DNA from 3 places in the Specibacter sp. BI4 genome. Region 2 is predicted to be linked to each of the others. Evidence: riboswitches for the same ligand, from Rfam matches in the RefSeq annotation. Region 2 holds a riboswitch; each other region holds the start of a gene.
What was found. A riboswitch is a leader RNA that binds a small molecule or an ion and turns the genes downstream of it on or off. The one in region 2 is predicted to bind S-adenosylmethionine.

Region 1 (4,740 bases), 1.4 Mb from region 2:
CACGCGGACAAGAGCCCGGGCTTTGACATTGGGAAGGGCCTGATCCCCGGTGAGATGCACCTCGCCGCCGGGCAGGAGCCGGTGGCCGCCGGCCTCTGCGCCCACCTCGAACAAGGCGACGCCCTCACAGCAACCCACCGCCCGCACCACCTGGCCATCGCCAAGGGCATGAACCTCCGCTCGCTGGCCGGTGAAATCTTCGGCCGGGAGTCCGGATTGGGGCGCGGACGCGGCGGGCACATGCACCTCTTTGACCCGGCCACGCACTTCTCCTGCTCCGGGATTGTTGCGGAGGGATTCCCCGCCGCGCTCGGCCAGGCGTTTGCGTTCAAGCGCGCCGGCACCAACAACATTGCCGTCGCGGTCGCCGGTGAGGGTGCCGCCAATGCCGGCCCCTTCCATGAGTCGCTGAACCTGGCGGCCCTGTGGAAGCTGCCCGTCATCTTTGTCATTGAGGATAACGACTGGGGAATTTCCGTCCACCGGAACGCCTCCACCTCGGTGCCTTCCAATGCCGTCCGTGGCGCGGGCTACGGCATCCCGGGCGTGCGTGTTGAAAACAACGACGTCGAAGCCGTTCATGCCGCTGTCGGCGCGGCCGTCGCACGGGCCCGGGCAGGCGAAGGGCCGAGCCTGATCGAGGTCCACACACTGCGCCTCTGGGGCCACTTCGAGGGCGACGCCCAGGGCTACCGGCCGGAACTTGCCGACGTCCCCGACCATGACCCCATCCCCGCCTACCAAAAGAAGTTGGTCGACGCCGGACTCGTCACCGAGGCCGAGGTGGCCAACATGGAAGCCGCCGCACGCACCCAGGTGGAGGACGCCGTCGAACATGCCAAGGCGGCACCGGTGCCCAACCCGGCCGAGGCACTCAAATACGTATTTGTGGAAGGTGAACAGTCATGAGCACAACAACGGACGGCACCTCGGTGCAGGGCACGGCAGCCCAAAAGGCACTGCCCGTCGAACCCGACCCGGGCAGCCGCCGGCTGAACACGGCCAAGGCCCTGCAGGAGGCGATCGGGGCGGCGATGGAGCAGGACGATTCGGTGTTTGTGATGGGGGAGGACGTGGCTGCCTACGGCGGCATCTTCTCCTCAACCACGGGCCTGCTGGAGAAATTCGGTCCCGAGCGGATCATTGACACGCCCATTTCCGAGTCGGCGTTCATCGGGCTCGGCATCGGGGCGGCCGTGGAAGGCATGCGGCCCATCGTGGAGCTCATGTTTGTGGACTTTTTCGGCGTCTGCATGGACCAGATCTACAACCACATGGCGAAGATCCACTATGAATCCGGCGGCAATGTCCGCGTCCCCATGGTGCTCATGACGGCTGTGGGCGGCGGCTACTCCGACGGTGCCCAGCACTCGCAGACGCTGTGGGGGACCTTTGCGCACCTGCCCGGGATGAAGGTTGTGGTGCCGTCCAACCCATACGATGCCAAGGGATTGATGACGGCGGCCATCCGTTCCGACGACCCCGTGGTGTACATGTTCCACAAGGGCGTCATGGGCCTGGCCTGGATGGCGAAGAACCAGCGCTCGATCGGCGCCGTGCCCGAAGAGGACTATGAGGTTCCGATCGGCAAGGCCAATGTGGTTCGCGAGGGCACCGATGTCAGCATCGTGACGCTGTCGCTGTCGGTGCACCACAGCCTGGACGTGGCGGAAAAGCTGGCGGGGGAGGGCATCAGTGTCGAGGTGCTGGACCTGCGCTCGCTGGTGCCGCTGGACCGTGAGGCCGTCATCGCCACGGCAGCAAAGACCGGAAAAGTCATTGTGGTCGACGAGGACTATCAGTCATTTGGGCTGTCGGGGGAGATTGCCGCCACCATCACCGAGCACGACCCCGCCCTCCTAAAGCACTTCAGCCGCGTGTGCGTGCCGGACGTGCCCATTCCCTACGCCCACGAACTCGAATATGCTGTGTTGCCAACGGCCGCTCGCATTGAGGCCGCGGTCCGAACGGCGGTAGCTGCATGAATGAAGTCCTGTTTCCGATGATGACAGGGGATGCCTCCGAACCCGGCGTCGTGGCCACCTGGTACGTGGCCGACGGCGACACGGTCGCGGAGAAGCACCTGCTCGCCGAGGTTGCCATTGACAAGGTCGACGCCGAGATTTACGCACCCGTTGCCGGCACCGTCCGGCTTCGGGTCCAGGAAGGCGACGAAGTGGCACAGGGGTCTGTGATCGCCGAAATCGAATAGTCCCCAACTCCTCCCCAAGCCGAGCCGCTGGCGCGTCTCAGCTGGGGGCCGCTCGGAGTTGTGGGCCCAGCCAACTGCGCCCCAAGCCGAGCCGCTGGCGCGTCAGTGCGCGGTGAGCCCAAAGCCGATCCGGCGCCCCGCCCTGACGCCGGTCTGCGCCACGGTGATAACCAGGGTGGCGATTTCCGGTATCCACTGGGCCGGCCGGACGGCCTGTGTGAGTGCGTCGACCAACTCGACGGGCTCGCCCGACCAGTACTGGTGGTAGCCACCGGGCGTCGCAAAGGACACGGAACCAAGGTTGAGGTCCACGGCCGGAAGGACGGGGATGCTGGTGGGCCGTGCAGTCTTGCGCCGGGTTGCGGGGGCCACGGAAGTGAAAGTCATGTTGGAAGCCTTTGCTTGCTCTTACCGAACGGAGCTTTCCGCCGGTCACTTCCTCATCCGAACCACCCGTGAAGCATGGGGTTGGTGTGCGACCAGTCGGAGCTTGGTGCCGCATCTCTTGAAGCTGTCCCCCACACTACGTCTTTTAAGCACGACGGCGGCAGGTGACGTAATTTATTACGTCACCTGCCGCCGTCGCGTGTTGAGCCAGCTGCACCCTCGACGATGGAACTGCCCGCGCGTTGGTTGCAGCAGCAGCTGCAGGCTGTTCAGCTTCGAGAGTCCGCCCGTGAGACAACTGTCTTGCCCGAGACCTCCGCCATTGCTGCCATGGGTGCCCGGCTCGCAACGCTTCCGGGCACCAGGGCAGCTTCTGGACCTGCTGCCGTGGGGACGGTCAGGTGTCGTGGGTACCGATCGCATTGGCAACCTGCCAGTCACTCGACCATTGACCCGTCGCAGTACAGGGGCGGTATTGGGAGTGAACTCGACACCGCCCCTGTACTTGGCTATTTTTTAGGCCAGGGTTCCGGCGCGGCGGCCGAAGACCACACCCGCAGCCAGGCCGGAGCCGCCGGGATAGTTGGTGGAGAAAAGGCCACCGAGCATCTCACCACAGACAAACAGGCCGGGGATGGATTCTCCGCTTCCATTGAGAACGCGGCCGTGGGTATCTGACTTCAAGCCACCGAAGGTGAACGTGATGCCGCAGGTGACGCCGTATGCATAGAACGGGGCGGTGATGAGCGGTGCAGCCCAATTGCTCTTGACGGGCACTGTGTCCGCGCGGCGACCGTCCTTCACTGTGGGATCCAAGGTGACAGAGGTGTCGATTGAAGTGTTGTAATCGTTGATCGTCTTCTCCAGAGCCTCGGCCGGGACGTTGATTTTGGAGGCCAGTTCCTCGATCGTGTCGGCCTGCTCCACCGAGATGCCGGGCATGTCATATTCCTCGGTGCGCAATGCCGGGCGAATGGTGGCGTCGAAGACCTGGTAGGCAATGGATCCGGGCTGCTGGAGGATTACCTTGCCGTACTTGGCATAGGTGTAGTTGCGGAAGTCTTCACCCTCGTCAAGGAAGCGCTTGCCGTCGCGATTGACGATGACGCCCAAGGGGTAGCTCTGACGGGTTAGCCGGTTGGTCAGTTCCCGGTTTGATTCGTTCTTGGCGGTGAAAGCGTCCCACTGGACTGAGTGGCAGGTGCCCCAGTCTCCGCCCTTTGCGGCACCGGAATCCAGGGCTGCGGTGATCATTTCACCCGTGTTGAATGGGGTGCCACGGACCTTGGCGTTTTCCCAGCCATCCCCGAGGTTTTCCTGACGCATCCTGGAGTTGGCCTCGAAACCGCCGGCCGCGAGGATGACGGACTCGGCCCGGATTTCCTGGACTGTACCGTCGGCCTGGCGGACCTTGACGCCCTTGATGGTGTCGCCTTCCTGAATCAGGCCAAAAACGTCCTGACTGTATCGAACCTCGGTGCCGATCTCCTCGGCTACGCGAACATGATCGGCCATGAGCCCCTCACCGCCGCCGGTGTTGCCAACATGCAGCCCGCCCCAAAAGAGGAAGGTGCCGTCGGGGCGCTTGTAAGCCTGGCGTTCGTACATCAGGCGGTACTTGAGTCCCAGCGAGTTGAGCCAACGCAGACCATCGGCTGCTTCGTCGACCAATACGGCGGTCAGCTCCGGATCATTACGTCCCTCGGTCACTTTGACGAGGTCTGAGGTGTACTCGGCCGCGGAATAGGGCGGTACCTCGGTCGCCGCGTGCCGGTCATCGTCGTCGATGAAGCTTTGCAGGTCCGCGAGACCGTTGTGAGGGATGCGTGTGGCTCCGGCCGTGTAAAAGCTATTACCGCCAAACAGATCCTTTGGAGCCTTTTCCAGCAACAGAACTTTGCGGCCACGCTCGGCTGCTGCGTGTGCTGCGGTGAAGGCGGCGTTACCTCCACCGACCACGATGACATCTGCGTCGATGGACTGTGCTGACTGATCGAAATTTTGAGTAGTCATGGTGTCTCATTTCTAGACTTGAATACGGAAGTATTCTTTTGTATACATTGAATCGGAAAAGGAAGCTGAACCCTCGAGGAAGACTCGGTTATCTGTTTTGCAACAAGATGGGGGGAATGCTGGCGATG
Region 2 (4,740 bases):
GCCGCTCTCCTCCAGCAGCGCCAGGTCCGAGTCCCGCCTCACGGCGCCGTCGTCGATGGTCAGGAACACCACCATTTGCTCGGTGGGCACCTTTGTCAGCACCGGGGCCAGACCATTTTCGATGGGTGGCAGCACATAGTCCGGTACGATCCCGTCGAGGGTGCTGACCCGCCCCGTCACCGGATCGACCGCCGGCGTGATTGGGGCAGTGTCCGACGCCGGAGCTTCCGTCGGGTCCGCCGCACCAGTTTTCGCCGTGGTCGCCGGGGCTGACGGGGCCGCCGTCGCGCTGCTGCCCGCAGTCCCGGTGGTGGCAGCCGCCGCGGCTGCATCCCCGGCCGGGCCGGCCGTTGCGGCGACCCACCAGAGGCCGCCGACCACCAGCGCAACGGCCAATGCGACGATGAACAACCCCATCCAGCGCTGCCGGTGGCGGGAACGGTCAAGGTGCTGCGGCATGTCTTCCTTCCGGGCGTTCAGTGTGGGGGGCCACCGGCCGAGGGTGCCCGGAGACGCGCGGCCCTGTGATTTGCGCCATGGTCCGAGCATAATCCCGAGCCGCAGGGATGGCGCCAGTCCCCTCGGCGATTTGCCGACGGGAACTGCCGGCCGGACCCCGGGCGTCACATCCGGCAGACAATTTTTTGCCGGGCGTTTCCGGGCGCTAGGCTGACACACATCCCATCCAGAGCGGCCGAGAGACCTGGCTTGTTGACGCCGCAGCAACCATCCAATGCCCGCCGAATTGATGCGGCGGGCCAAGGTACGGTGCTACCGCCAGAAACGATGGAAAGGAAACCAATCGTGTCTTTAAATACCACCCACATCCGCACCAGCCATGCGGGTTCGCTGCCCCGCACCCCTGCCCTGCTCGCCGCCAATGAGGTGAAGGAAGCCGATGGTGCCACGGCGGAATTTGAGTTGCTGCTGGAGGAGTCCGTCGTTGACGTGGTGGCACGCCAACAAGCCACCGGAATTGACATCGTCAACGACGGCGAATTCGGTCATGCCATGTCCACCGCCGTCGATTACGGCGCCTGGTGGTCCTACTCCTTTGCCCGCATGGGCGGACTGGAGCTGGATGCGGACCAGAAATGGGCTGTTGACGCCGTCGAGTCGACGCCCGGCAACGTTGCACTGACGGGCTTTGTGCACCGCCGAGACCGTGCCATTTTTGCCGAGGCCTACAACGACCCCGCCTCCGGCATCTTCTCCGCCGGCGCAAAACTGTTCCCGAAATGCACCGGCCCGCTGGTCTACACCGGGCACGACGCCGTCGCCTCCGACATCAAGAATCTCACCACCGGAATGTCCCGGGCAAACGTCGCGGAAGGATTCGTGGCAGCCCTGTCCCCCGGCAGCGCCTCCCGCATTTCCAACGAATTTTATGCGACGGAGGAAGAATTCATCTACGCCTGTGCCGACGTGCTGCGGGAGGAATACACTGCCGTCATCAATGCCGGTCTGACACTTCAGATCGATGACCCCTCGATCGCGGAGAACTGGGACCAGATCACCCCGGCCCCGTCGGTTGAGGACTACCTCAAGTTCACCCAGATCAGGGTTGAGGCGTTGAACTACGCACTGCGCGGGCTGCCGGAGGACCAGATCCGTTTCCACCTGTGCTGGGGTTCCTGGCACGGCCCGCACACCACCGACCTGCCGTTCCCCGAGCTGGTTGGCACCATGCTCCAGATCAATGCTGGGTCGTATTCCTTCGAGGCTGCCAACGCCCGCCACGAACATGAGTGGAAAGTCTGGCAGGACACCAAGCTGCCCGAGGGCAAGTCAATTGTGCCCGGCATCGTCTCGCACGCAACGAACGTGGTTGAACACCCGGAGCTGGTGGCCGACCGGATTGAACGCTTTGCCTCAGTCGTGGGGCGTGAAAGCATCATCGCCTCCACGGATTGCGGCCTGGGCGGCCGCGTCCATCCACAGATTGCCGCAGCCAAGCTGTCGGCCCTTGGGGACGGCGCCCGCCTGGCCAGCAAGCGTCTCTGGAAATAGTCCGGCTCCGCAATGGCGGCAGTGCTGGGTTGTGGCCCACCATTGCCGCCAGGGTGGGGCGGCTAAAGGCCCAGTGCCGCAGCCTCAATTTTGGGGCAGGTGTCCATGACGACATCCAGGCCGGCGTCCGCTGCCCGCTGTGCCGCCGCCTCGTCAATGACGCCCAGCTGCAGCCAGACGGCCCGGGCGCCCACGGCAATTGCCTGGTCAACCACGGCGCCCACCTTCGTGGAATTCACGAAACAGTCAACAACATCAATGCTTCCCGGGATCTCGGCCAGTGTTTTATAACCCTTGGCGCCGTGGACGTCGTCGCCCTTCAAGCTGACAGGGATGATCTCCTGGCCCAGGTGCCGCTGCAGAAACAAGGAGACGCCGACGGCGGCGCGGCGGGGGTTGCTGGACAATCCAACCACAGCCCAGCGGCCCGGCGTCGTCAGCAGGCGGCGAATGGTTGCGGGGTCGTTTGCATGTGCCATGATCTGAGCTTATGCCGTCCCTGCAGCGCTCGGCCAATTGAATTGTTACGCTCCGCGAACCGCGGCAGGCCATCCAATTTCTGCCGGTCCGGTGCGGGGACCTAGTCTAAAGGTGACCATCCCGAGCGGCTGAGAGATCTGGCTCAACGACGCCGCAGCAACCCTGGTCGGCACCCTTCCCGGGTGTTGATACCGGCAGGGTGCTACCGCCAGCACCGATGGAGTGTTCCCATGTCTGCTTTGCTTTCGCCACCCGCACCAGCCTCCCCGGCAGTCTCCGATCCGCAGGGCACGGCCGCCATGCCGGTGTCCTTTCAGGACCTGGGCCGTTCCTTTGGCTCCGGGGCCGGCACCCACACAGTGCTCCGCAATGTCTCCTTTGACGTGCGAGCCGGAGAAATCGTCGCCTTGCTCGGACCCTCCGGCTGTGGGAAATCCACCCTTCTGCGTGCCGTCGCCGGGCTCGATGCCCCGAGCGCCGGCACCGTCTCCATCGACGGAACGGCCGTGTCCGGCATCGATTCGCGCTGTGCCGTGGCATTCCAGGAGCCCCGCCTGCTGCCATGGAAGTCGATCGCCGGGAACGTGGCGATTGGTGTGCCCACCAGCGCCGACGCCACCCGCAGCCGCCAAACGGTGCAAAACCTGCTCAAACTGGTGGGCCTGTCAGATTTCGCCGGGCACAGGCCGCGGGAGGTCTCCGGCGGCATGGCACAACGGGCGTCCCTGGCCCGTGCCCTCGCCCGCAATCCAGGCGTTTTGCTGCTGGATGAGCCCTTCGGCGCCTTGGACGCCCTGACCCGGATTACGATGCAGGATCTGCTGCTGGACGTGCACGCCGCCGAGCCGGCAACTGTCCTGCTGGTCACCCACGACGTTGACGAGGCGCTGCAGCTTGCCGACCGCATCATCCTGCTCGGCTCCGACGGGAGCGGCCGCGCCGGGTCGACCATTGTGCGCACGGTGGACGTGCCCGGCCCGCGACCCCGCAACCGGGCGTCAACGGAGCTGGCCGGGCTGCGCAGTTCGCTGTTGGCCAGCCTCGGCGTCGACGGCCACTAACCTCCCCATTCCAGCGCTCCCGCACTTTCACCACCGCAACCATTTTTAGGACCATCATGCCTGTTTCACGCTCTGTCAACCGCCGCTCCTTCCTGAGCGTCGCAGCCGCCGTCTCCACGCTCGCCCTGGCCGGCTGCGCCGGTGAAAACGCAGCCTTCGACGCCGCCGGCAACAGCGGCGGATCCGGCACGCTGACCCTCGACTTTGCCACCTACAACCCGCTGAGCCTCGTCATCAAGGAAAAGGGCTGGCTGGAGGCGACCTTGGCGGACAAGGGCGTCACGGTGAAGTGGCTGCAGTCGGCAGGTTCAAACAAGGCCAACGAGGCCCTGCGCGCCGGAGCCGTCGATGTCGGTTCCACCGCGGGTTCCGCGGCGCTGCTGGCCCGCGCCAACGGCTCACCCATCAAGACCATCTCTCTCTACTCCCAGCCCGAATGGGCGGCACTGGTTACCGCCAAGGGCTCCGCCATCACCTCGGTTGCCGATCTCAAGGGCAAGTCGGTGGCCGCAACCAAGGGCACCGATCCGTACTTCTTCCTGGTCCAGGCACTGGAAGAGGCCGGCCTGAGCACCAAGGACGTGACAGTGGAGAACCTCCAGCATGCCGACGGCCGCGCAGCCCTGGCGAACGGTTCCGTCGACGCCTGGTCCGGTTTGGATCCCATCATGGCCACAGCCGAACAAGAAGGCGCCACACTCTTCTACCGGAATCTGGATTTCAACACCTACGGTTTCCTCAACGCCACCGAGTCGTTCCTGAAGGAAAAGCCCGAACTGGCGCAGACAGTTGTCGACGCCTACGAAAAGGCCCGCGTCTGGGCTGCGGCCAACCCCGAAGAAACGGCACAAATCCTCGCCGACGCCGCAGGACTCAAGCCGGCAGTGGCCAAAACCGTCATTCTCGAGCGCAGCAACCTCGACGTGTCCGGGATTCCCGGGGACAAGCAGCGCGCCGTGCTGGCAAAGATCGGGCCCACCTTTGTGGAGCTCGGCGACGTCAAGACACAGGCTGAGGTCGACACCGCCCTGGAAACCCTCCTGGATGATTCCCTGGCCGTGAAGGCAAATCCCGATTCGATCAAGGAATCCTGATGACAGCCACCACCACGACGACCGCGCGCCGCAACTGGTCTGGCCGGAACCTGGCCAACGGCTGGGCCCGGCTGGGTCTGGGCCTGCTGCTGCCG
Region 3 (4,740 bases), 490 kb from region 2:
TGGCGTGCCGCCGAGATCGGCTGCCCACCCGCGCTGCGCCCGGCTGCCTGCATCCTGCTGGCCATGCTCGCCGCCAAGGGCACCAGCGAACTGCGCAACATCTACGTCATCGAGCGCGGCTACGAAGATCTGGCCGAGCGCCTGAACACGATCGGCGCCGAGATCGAGTACTTCCAGGACTGACTGTTCCCGCATCCGCGCCGTCCCCATTGAAAAGGGACGGCGTTCGCGGTTAAAGCGGGTTCGCGGACGCCCGCCGATTGCGCAAACGCCGTCCTTTTTCGCGGCGGGCACATTCCGCGTAGGCTCGGCAGCATGTTTCCTTGGACAAAACGCGATACCGCGGCCCCACTTCCGCCCGCCACCATCCCGCGGGACGGCGGCATCCCGTGGCAGGGGGCGGGGCTGACGGCCACCGATGTGGACCTGCCGCGCGGACGCAAGGGCGCCAAGCTGATGCACTGCGTGCAGCTGACGACCGGCGCCCACGCCGTGACCATGCTGCACGCGGAAATTCTTGAGCTGCTCAATGAACGGGTCGATGTCGTCGACCCGATGGGGGCCCACTCGAGTCTCTTCCTGTGCAACGCGGCAGGGGTTGATGCGGCGGCAACTGCCGGAAAGCCCTCCGAGGCTGGCACATGGATGGCAGCATTCCCCGCTGACGCGCTGGCACTGATGGTTGTCCCCGTGAGCGAGCCGCCAGCCGCCGTCATGTCCGGCTCCGACGTGGCCAGCTTCACCGCATGGGTGCGCAAGCTCACTAAATAGCGGCCAGGGCCCTGCCCAGGTCCGTCTTCAAATCGTCCACATCCTCCAGGCCCACTGAGAGGCGCAGGAAACCGTCGGAGAGCCCAATCGCGGCACGTGCATCCGGGCCCATGGCGCGGTGTGTCGTGGTGGCCGGGTGCGTGATGAGCGACTTGGTGTCGCCGAGGTTGTTTGAAATGTCGATGATTTGGAGGGCATTCAACAATGAAAACGCCGCGTCCTTGGTGGTCCCGCCGGCAGGTTCCGCCAGTTCAAAGGTCAACACCGTGCCGCCTGCTTTCATCTGCTTTTTCGCCAGCTCATGCTGCGGGTGCGAGGGCAGAAGCGGGTACAGCACGCGGCTGACCTGCGGCTGGGCTTCCAGGAACTCGCCCAGGGCCAGTGCGCTGTTGCACGAATGCGTCACGCGCAGGTTCATGGTTTCCAGCCCCTTGGTCAGCACCCAGGCGTTGAACGCCGACAACGCGGGCCCTGTATGGCGCATCAGATTCTTGACGGGGCCCTCGATGAACTCCTTCGTGCCCAGGATGGCACCGCCCAACACCCGGCCCTGCCCGTCAATGTGCTTGGTGCCCGAGTACACAACAATGTCGGCACCAAAGTCACCGCAGCGCTGCAGCAGCGGTGTCGCGAACACGTTGTCCGCCACCACCTGTGCACCTGCGGCGTGGGCGAGGTCGCACACAGCCTGCACGTCAATGATTTCCTGCATCGGGTTCGACGGGGACTCAAAAAACACTGCCGTGGTGGGCACTCTCAGGGCCTCGCGCCATTGCGCCAGGTCGGGTCCGTCAACAAACACCGTCTCAACACCCCAGCGGGGCAGCAGTTCGTTCAGGATGACAAAGCAGGAACCAAACAAGGAGCGCGAGGCAACCACCCTGTCCCCGGCAGCCAGCAAGGCACCCAGCGCGGTGAACACGGCGGACATGCCAGACGCCGTCGCAAAGCACGCCTCCTTGCCCTCCAGCAGCCGCAGCCGTTCCTGGAAGGTGGCGACCGACGGGTTTCCGTAGCGCGAATAGACAAAGCGGTCCACCTCGCCCGTGAATGCCTGCTCGGCGGCTTCGGCGGAGTCATACACAAAGCCGGAGTTCAAAAAGAGGGCTTCGGAAGTTTCCTGGAAATGGGTGCGGTCAAGTCCGCCGCGCACGGCCTGGGTGTCTTCGGCCCAGACGGCTGCGTGCTCGTTAAAGTTGCTCAATTGCTGTTCCCTTGGCTTTCGCTGATGGTCTCGTGTGCCTGGCACGCGTGTGAAGTACGACGGCGGCCCAAGCGTCCGGCTGTTCGCCCGCCCATGTTTGTGGCTGGGTCAGTGCCAGGGCAGTTTGCGGTTTTTCCACCCGTTGACGACCCTGTCGCCATAGCCGTCGGGTATGCCTTCGAAGCCTTCAAGGACGTTGTAGGCCGTGTAGCCGGCTGCTGTTGCGGCCTCGGCCGCGGCAATGGAGCGCGCCCCGGAACGGCACAGCACCACAAGCTCCTTGTCGGCGGGCACAACGGCCTGCAGCTCGGCCAGGAACCGCAGGTTGTTTGTGCCGTTGGCCAGATTCCACTGAATGAAGACGGGCTCAGTGTTCAGCGAGGAGATGTCGGGGACGCCGATGTGCGCCCATTCACCCTCGGTGCGCACATCAAGCAGGACTGCCCCGGCCGCCACGTGGTCCCACGCCGCTGCGGGGGCCAGGTCGCCTGCGTAGCTCATGCGATGCCCTCGCCGTCGAACTCGAGCTGGGCATCGAGATCATCCGCGGCCGTGGCCACCGCGGCGTCGCTTGTGGCAACAGCCTGCGGGAGGATGACCGCCTGGGCGCAGGTGACGCTGCTGCCGTTGAATGTGACAGCGGGCCCGCCATGCAAAACATAACCCTCCGCCAGGGCTGCAGAAATGCGCTCACAGAACGAGCGGTCGTCGGGGCCGGTGATGAGCCGATAGGCCAAGGGGGATGCGTCCGCGGACATGGTGTCTCCTCAGTGCAGGTGGCCGAGACTGCAAGCGGGAGCTGGTGGCGGTGCTGCAAAGCCCGGTTCTCAATGCCGGAGAACCTGCTTTAAGTGCCGCAGGGGGTTCACGCTTGCAAACATCAGCCGTGGGAAGCTGGGTTTGCCGAGTATTCACCTGAGGCACCCCGCCGGAAAGAGGGTTGCCGGCCAGCAAGTCAGGGCTTGGCGCTGGCGCTCATTACTCCTCTGCAAACTAACACAGGAAACATGGAGGCGGGGAAAATCCGGGCTCCAATGTGGCGGAAGATGACGCGGAAGCAAGGCCCCTTGAGCACCTGCCGACGTGGGCCCGGCCATCAGCTCCCCGGCGCGCGACTCAACTATTTGACCCCCAGTGTGTCGGTCTTTTGCGAGCGTTCGCGTTGTTGGGACAGGAGAAGGTCAAACTCCTCCCGCCAGACCGGCGACACATCCAGGGCCTGGGAAACGGCTTCTTCATGGCTGAGTTCAACCGGGAATCCGTAGGTGTCCGACAAGGTAAAGAAGGCGTGGCCGCCCAGCTGCCCCTCGGCGGAAAAGTGCCGCAGTTCCCGCAGCCCCTTGGCCAGGGTGCGGCGGAAGGAGCGCTCCTCTTTGCTGAGGACTGTTTCGATCTCCTGCTGCCGGTCGGCCAGTTCGGGGTAGGCATCCCCGTACATGGACACCACCACGGGCACGAGAGCGCCCAGGAAGTTCTTTTCCACACCCAGCCCGTGGGCGAACCGCATGGCCCGCCGCAGCAAGCGCCGCATGACATAGCCCTGCAGCTTGTTGCTTGGGCGCACACCGTCATTGGCCAGGAAAACTGCACCGCGGGCATGGTCGGCAATGATGCGCAACTCTGTCTGGTGTGCTTCGTAGGAGGTGCCCGTCAGTTCTTCCAGCCGCGCCACCAGGGGCCACAGCAGGCTGGTCCTGAAGACATCGGGACTGTCGATCGCCGCGGCGGCAATCCTTTCCAGCCCGCCGCCAAAGTCAACCTGGTGCCGCGCCAGTCTGACGAATCCTTCCTTCTTGTGCTGGTATTCCATGAACACCGAGTTGCCGATTTCCAGGAACTGTCCGCCATCGGAGTTTTGGTGTGAACAGGCGCCGTAGGCGGTGTCATGCTTCACATCGGGGAAAAAGTAGAACACCTCCGTGTCCGGGCCGCAGGGATCACCGATTGGCGTTCCATCCGGGGATCCGCCACGGGACCACCAGTTTTTGTCGCCATAAAAGGCAATGCGTGCGCCCTGGTTTCCCACGGCGTTGCCGTGTTCCTCCGTACCCAAGTCCACCCGGTCGGCACTGACGCCGGCCGCGAGGAAGAGCCGTTCCCAAATGTCAGCGCTTTCGTTGTCGCGCGGTATGTCCCGGTCCGGGTCCCCGCCAAACACGCTGACAAAGATGCGGTCCGGGTCCAGTCCCACCACCACGGTCAGGAAGTGCCACAACGCCGGGATCTGCTCTTCCTTGAAGTAGGCCCCCAAACTCCAATTGCCCAGCATTTCAAAGAATGTGGTGTGCCGGTTGTCGCCAACTTCCTCCATGTCCTGGGACCGCAGGCAGGTCTGGCTGTCCGCGAGCCTGTTTCCCGAGGGATGGTCGGCGCCCAAAAGATACGGCAGCAACGGCTGCATCCCGCTGCCTGTGAAAAGCGTGGTGGGATCGTTGCGGGGAACCAGCTCGGCCCGTTCCAGCACCGCATGGCCGGATCCGGCCTGGTGCTCCAGAAAGAGGCGACGAATGTCCGAGGTTGTCAACGGTGCGGTGGCAGCCATTGGGTTCCTTTCGCTGGTTCCAGCAAGCAGGGCCCGACGAATTGTGGGGCGGTATCCGCTGCCGGTCTTCGCCGTGTTCCCGCACGCGGCGTGCCGGCTCAGGGGAGTGTATGCCATGTTTCCACGTTGATCCGGCTGTGGCCAGTGTTTGGGGAACGTCGGTCCAGGTCTGTTTATGGGGCAGGCGTTGTGCTTTTATTGGATTAGTCCACGGATCCACAAA

Region 1: another riboswitch for S-adenosylmethionine. It lies ahead of AC1L6K_RS18615 (hypothetical protein); the one in region 2 lies ahead of AC1L6K_RS03915 (ABC transporter ATP-binding protein).
Region 3: another riboswitch for S-adenosylmethionine. It lies ahead of AC1L6K_RS01620 (DUF1737 domain-containing protein); the one in region 2 lies ahead of AC1L6K_RS03915 (ABC transporter ATP-binding protein).

The regions. Positions count from the first base shown of each region.
Region 1 covers NZ_CM155265.1:4,114,401-4,119,140, reverse strand. The annotation lists gene AC1L6K_RS18630 (thiamine pyrophosphate-dependent dehydrogenase E1 component subunit alpha) at 1-909, shown strand, start outside; gene AC1L6K_RS18625 (alpha-ketoacid dehydrogenase subunit beta) at 906-1,985, shown strand; gene AC1L6K_RS18620 (biotin/lipoyl-containing protein) at 1,982-2,212, shown strand; gene AC1L6K_RS18615 (hypothetical protein) at 2,315-2,599, opposite strand; SAM riboswitch class IV at 2,612-2,723, opposite strand; gene tcuA (FAD-dependent tricarballylate dehydrogenase TcuA) at 3,116-4,612, opposite strand; gene AC1L6K_RS18605 (amino acid ABC transporter permease) at 4,701-4,740, opposite strand, start outside.
Region 2 covers NZ_CM155265.1:828,919-833,658, reverse strand. The annotation lists gene AC1L6K_RS03930 (polysaccharide deacetylase family protein) at 1-459, opposite strand, end outside; SAM riboswitch class I at 679-793, shown strand; gene AC1L6K_RS03925 (cobalamin-independent methionine synthase II family protein) at 805-2,010, shown strand; gene AC1L6K_RS03920 (CoA-binding protein) at 2,073-2,489, opposite strand; SAM riboswitch class I at 2,603-2,714, shown strand; gene AC1L6K_RS03915 (ABC transporter ATP-binding protein) at 2,721-3,551, shown strand; gene AC1L6K_RS03910 (aliphatic sulfonate ABC transporter substrate-binding protein) at 3,608-4,645, shown strand; gene AC1L6K_RS03905 (ABC transporter permease) at 4,645-4,740, shown strand, end outside.
Region 3 covers NZ_CM155265.1:334,166-338,905, reverse strand. The annotation lists gene AC1L6K_RS01640 (UDP-N-acetylglucosamine 1-carboxyvinyltransferase) at 1-183, shown strand, start outside; gene AC1L6K_RS01635 (hypothetical protein) at 316-771, shown strand; gene AC1L6K_RS01630 (O-succinylhomoserine sulfhydrylase) at 764-1,975, opposite strand; gene AC1L6K_RS01625 (rhodanese-like domain-containing protein) at 2,084-2,476, opposite strand; gene AC1L6K_RS01620 (DUF1737 domain-containing protein) at 2,473-2,733, opposite strand; SAM riboswitch class IV at 2,838-2,958, opposite strand; gene AC1L6K_RS01615 (alanine--tRNA ligase-related protein) at 3,096-4,517, opposite strand.